One region of the Lacicoccus kunmingensis DSM 17847 genome, then DNA from elsewhere that is predicted to be linked to it. Evidence: predicted binding sites of a transcription regulator. Region 1 holds the regulator's gene; the other holds the start of a gene.
The links. Region 1 encodes LexA, which represses DNA repair genes until DNA is damaged. Its sites were predicted from a motif close to CGAACATATGTTCG; they were not measured.
Positions count from the first base shown of each region.

Region 2: a site for LexA is predicted at 864-877, ahead of BO48_RS10600 (YolD-like family protein). Genes of this name have one in related genera too.

Region 1 is NZ_JCANUC010000001.1:185,050-187,453, forward strand. Features, by position in the region: gene BO48_RS00895 (hypothetical protein) at 1-226, opposite strand, end outside; gene BO48_RS00900 (helix-turn-helix transcriptional regulator) at 223-432, opposite strand; gene lexA (transcriptional repressor LexA) at 670-1,284, opposite strand; gene BO48_RS00910 (hypothetical protein) at 1,426-1,671, shown strand; gene BO48_RS00915 (DUF896 domain-containing protein) at 1,740-1,976, shown strand; gene tkt (transketolase) at 1,990-2,404, shown strand, end outside.
Region 2 is NZ_JCANUC010000010.1:59,607-62,010, reverse strand. Features, by position in the region: gene BO48_RS10610 (manganese-dependent inorganic pyrophosphatase) at 1-232, shown strand, start outside; gene BO48_RS10605 (alpha-amylase) at 500-784, opposite strand; gene BO48_RS10600 (YolD-like family protein) at 921-1,298, shown strand; gene BO48_RS10595 (bifunctional 5,10-methylenetetrahydrofolate dehydrogenase/5,10-methenyltetrahydrofolate cyclohydrolase) at 1,293-2,174, opposite strand; gene rpmG (50S ribosomal protein L33) at 2,341-2,404, opposite strand, start outside.

The DNA of each region.
Region 1 (2,404 bases):
CTTCGGGCAAATTATCTCTTTTGCGTTTCTGTTTAATCACCTGAATTACTGTCAAAATGATAGTTGCTACCAAACCACCTGTAAGCACTTCATACGGAAATTCACCTTGAAAAATATAAGCAAGAAATGAACCCAGAACAGCACCAATAAAAGTACAAGTAATAATAAAGTATGGAGTCCACTTTTCTAAAATCTTTCCCCATTTTTTTCTGTCCTTTACACTCATTTGTCATCCTCCTCTAAAATAAATATTTCATTTATTGGCATATCAAAATATGCTATTAATTTTAATGCCAACTCAAGACTGGGATTATACTTATTTTTTTCAATTGCATTTATAGTTTGACGTGTAACTTGTAGATCCTCAGCCATTTTAACTTGAGTTATCCCCTTTTTTTGGCGGATTTCTCGAATATGGTTAATTACCCTCATTAATCACCCCTCCAAATCAAAGTAAAGATATCTTTACACATACAATAACAAAAAACCGACCTAATGTAAAGAAGTCTTTACAGTCGGTCGGTATTATTTCTACACGATAATCCGATTTATGATATCGTAGCTATTATACTTTTTAACTGGTATTCCACACGATAATCCGAATACCCAAAATAGATTCGTCCGGTTAATCCGGACGAATCTATTTTTGTTTCAGATGATTATTTTGTTTTAAAATTCCCTGAACAGACCCACAACTTTTCCAAGGACAGTCACGCTGTCAAGGTAGATCGGTTCGAGTGCAGGGTTTTCAGGCTGCAGACGATAATATCCTTTTTCTTTATAGAAGCGTTTAACAGTTGCTTCATCCTCATCGGTCATAGCGACAATAATATCACCATTATGGGCGATATTCTGTTTGCGGACAATGACGCGGTCTCCATCAAAAATACCCGCATCAATCATACTGTCTCCGGCTACATTGAGCAGGAATATTTCACTATTGTGATTCGCAGTGAAATGTTCCGGTAAAGGGAAATATTCATCAACATTTTCAACTGCTGTAATAGGCAGACCAGCTGTGACCTTACCTAGAACAGGCACTTGAATTACTGGAGTATATGCCTGATTTTCCGCCTGGACAATTTCAATTGCTCTCGGCTTTGTCGGATCTCTCTTTATATATCCTTTATCCTGTAATTTTGCCAGGTGTCCATGAACGGTGGAGCTGGATTGCAAACCCACTGCATTACCGATTTCTCTGACACTCGGCGGGTAACCTTTTTCCTGAACTGTTCTCTTTATATATTGATAAATCTGTTTCTGTCTGTCACTGATTTCTTTCATAGTAAGACCTCCAGCCCTTTATTAAATATAATGATATCACAAATTTTAGTGTCTTACAAACGTTTGTTCGTAAAAGTATTGACTAAGAACAAGTGTTCTGTTACTATATGAATACAAACAAATGTTCGAGGAGGATGACTAATGCTTAAAGAAATCAAAGGTTTTTCTTTATTATTCATAGCAGTAGTGATGATCGGCACAATTTATATCTATTCTAACAATAATGGAAAGAACGCACATTCTGATAATATATACACACAGGAAGTACACAATGAAACAATGGCAATCGAACAGGATACGAACGCAATTGATGAAATCATAGAGGAAAAGATGCTTTCAGAACAGGAATCCGACAGTGGAATGAAGTCCGTCACAATGGGAAAATAATTATTTAAGTATGAGAATGTACTCATACTTTTTTTTGTGTTAAATTATATAAGAAAGGATTGAATTTTATGCTTGAAAAGAAGAAACTCGATCGCATCAATGAACTTGCGAAAAAGAAGAAAGAAGGTACTCTGACGAAGTCAGAAGCAAAAGAACAGCATGAATTAAGACAAGAGTATTTGAAAACTTTCCGCAAGTCATTCAAAGCTCAGGTCGAACAGACTAAAGTCATCGACCCCGAGGGCAGTGACGTGACTCCGGAAAAGTTAAAATCAATTCAACGAGAGAAAAATATTAGAAAATAGAGGAGATATTAAGATGGCTTTTGATAATACTGATCAATTAGCAATTAACACAATCCGTACTCTTTCAATTGATGCAATTGAAAAAGCAAATTCAGGTCACCCTGGTCTGCCTATGGGCGCTGCACCTATGGCCTACACACTATGGAGCAAACATTTGAACTTCAACCCGAATTCAATGGGCTGGTTCGACCGTGACCGATTTGTACTGAGTGCCGGACATGGCTCAATGCTGATCTACAGTTTACTTCATTTATCAGGTGGACTGGAACTTGAAGAGATTAAAAACTTTAGACAATATGAGTCCAAAACACCCGGGCATCCTGAATTCAAACACACTGAAGGTGTGGAAATTACAACAGGACCGCTGGGACAGGGCTTTGCTATGAGTATCGGTATGGCTATGGCTGAGAAGCATCTCGCCGCTAAAT
Region 2 (2,404 bases), on a different contig from region 1:
TGAATTGACTGACGCAGTGGAAAAAGAAATCGAAGCTGAAGGATATGACCTGTTCGTCCTCGTCATCACAAACATTTTGGAATCCGATTCAACAGTCATCGCACTCGGATCAGATGCCAATGTCGTTGAAAAAGCATTCGACGTATCACTCGATGAGGATACAGCATTATTAGAAGGTGTCGTTTCCCGTAAAAAACAAGTCGTGCCGAACATTACGAAGGCGCTTGGATAAGAAATCATTTAAGGTTTGAAGACCGGGCAGAATTGGCGATTGCCACGTTCTGTCCGTTTTTTATGGGCATTCGGAGGGAAATGGCGTCGGTCTTGTTCCCCGCCCTGCATAAACCTCTACTGAAACGACAAAAAAGAAGCCGATGCTCGGCTTCTTTTTTACATTGGAAGGCTATTTCCAAATAATAGTTGAAAGAATGAAAAAATGGTATGTCAATAATATAACATCAATTGTCAGAAAAAAACAATCTATTTTGAAAAGTTTTTATTATTCTATAATCCTGGTTAAAATACTGGTTCTTCCAGCCCCCAGTTTTTCTTCGGAACACTCTCCTGAAATCTCATATTCATAGTTTTCCATGGCGTTGCTGAAAGATACTTCATCTATGTAATTCGTCAGTCCCGCCTCTTCAAAACACGCCGGATGGACAGTGACCTGCAAAGTGTGATCGACGATGACTCTTTCTGTGTCGCCTGTTTCGGGTGCGAGTGGTAAAACGAGTATTAAAACCACAGCGGCCAATAAAATGATTAATGCGATTAACTTCTTCATACCGTCACCTTTTTCTGATTGCTACATATATTTTAACATGAATTTTCTATAGGTAAATAAAACCCGCCTCTTGATTAATAGAACATATGTTCGTATAATGTGGTTACTTGGGAAATATGAGAGAGAGGGAATTGTGATGGATTATCGTGATATACCGAGAGAATCGCTGAATTCAAATATTCCACAGGGCCGTGGCATGATCAAATGGGCCCCGTTCGCCACGATGCCGGAACAATTTGAAAATGTCCGGAAGCTGCAGGAGGATCAGGTAAAAATCGAACGTCACGAACTGTCCGATGATCGTCTCGACGAAATTGACCGTACATTAAAAAAAGCACTTGCCTTAAAAAGACAAGTGCGGATTGAATATTATTATGACGGCCACCGTTTTTCTGTGCGTCTGAAAGTCATCTCCGTCGACATATGGAGTATGATTGTCGTCGGTCAGAAAAATGATGACGAAGAGATGGTTTTCATCTCTTTCATGGATGTTTTAAATATTATTATGCTATGACAACTGCTTATCCAGGAACAGCACCGGCTCTTTTTGATAATCAGTCGCAAGCATCAGGTGATATGCAAGAACAGTCGTTGTGATTGCACCAATACCGCCCGGAACCGGCGTGATATATGATGTTTTATCTTTCACTGCATCGTAGTTTACGTCTCCGACAAGCTTGCCTTCATCATTGAAGTTGATACCCACATCGACAACGATTGCACCCTCTTTTACGTGCGCCTCATCAATCAGGTTTACAGCACCTGCGGCACTGACGATGATATCCGCATTTTCACATTTCGCTTTCAGATCATCCGTGTACAGGTTACATGTCGTTACTGTCGCTTCCTGGTTCATCATCAGGATGGAGAGTGGCTTGCCGACAACCGCACTTGCACCGACAACAGTTACATTTTTACCTTTTAAGTCGATATCATAAAACTTCAGCATTTCCATCACTGCAGCCGGTGTACACGGCTCAAGACGGTTGTCTTCTTTCGCGATGAGTTTGCCCAGGTTATCCGGCGTCATACCGTCGATATCTTTGACCGGATTCATGATTTCAACTACACGCTTCATATCAATGTGTTCCGGTATCGGCTGAAGCAGCAGAATACCGTTAATATCATAGTCTTCATTGATTTCTCTGAAACGGCTCAGGAAAGCTCTTGCCGAAACATCGTTCGGGAAAGAGAAACGCTCTGTCTCGATACCCAGTTTTTCAAATCGTTTCACTGCCGCATTTTCATAAGAAATCGAGTCGGAAAGGTCCCCCACTCTGACAAAAGCGACTTTAGGCGTAATGCCGAGTGTGTGGGATTTCTCGACAACCTCTCTGATCTCTTCTGATAAATGAGCGGCTACCTTCTTACCATCCAGTATTGTAGTCATTTTTAGTACTCCTTTTTTCAATCGTTATTTTAAGTCAATTGTATCATATATATACAACATTCATATCAAAAACCATGCAGCCGGGACAACTTTCGGCTCAGTCGGATTTTATTCATAAAAAAAGATACAAAATCTAAATATTTAGACTTTGTACCTTCCAAAGTGATTACTTTGTTTCACGGTGTAACGTGTATTTGTTTGATCTTGGGCAATATTTGTTCATTTCAATA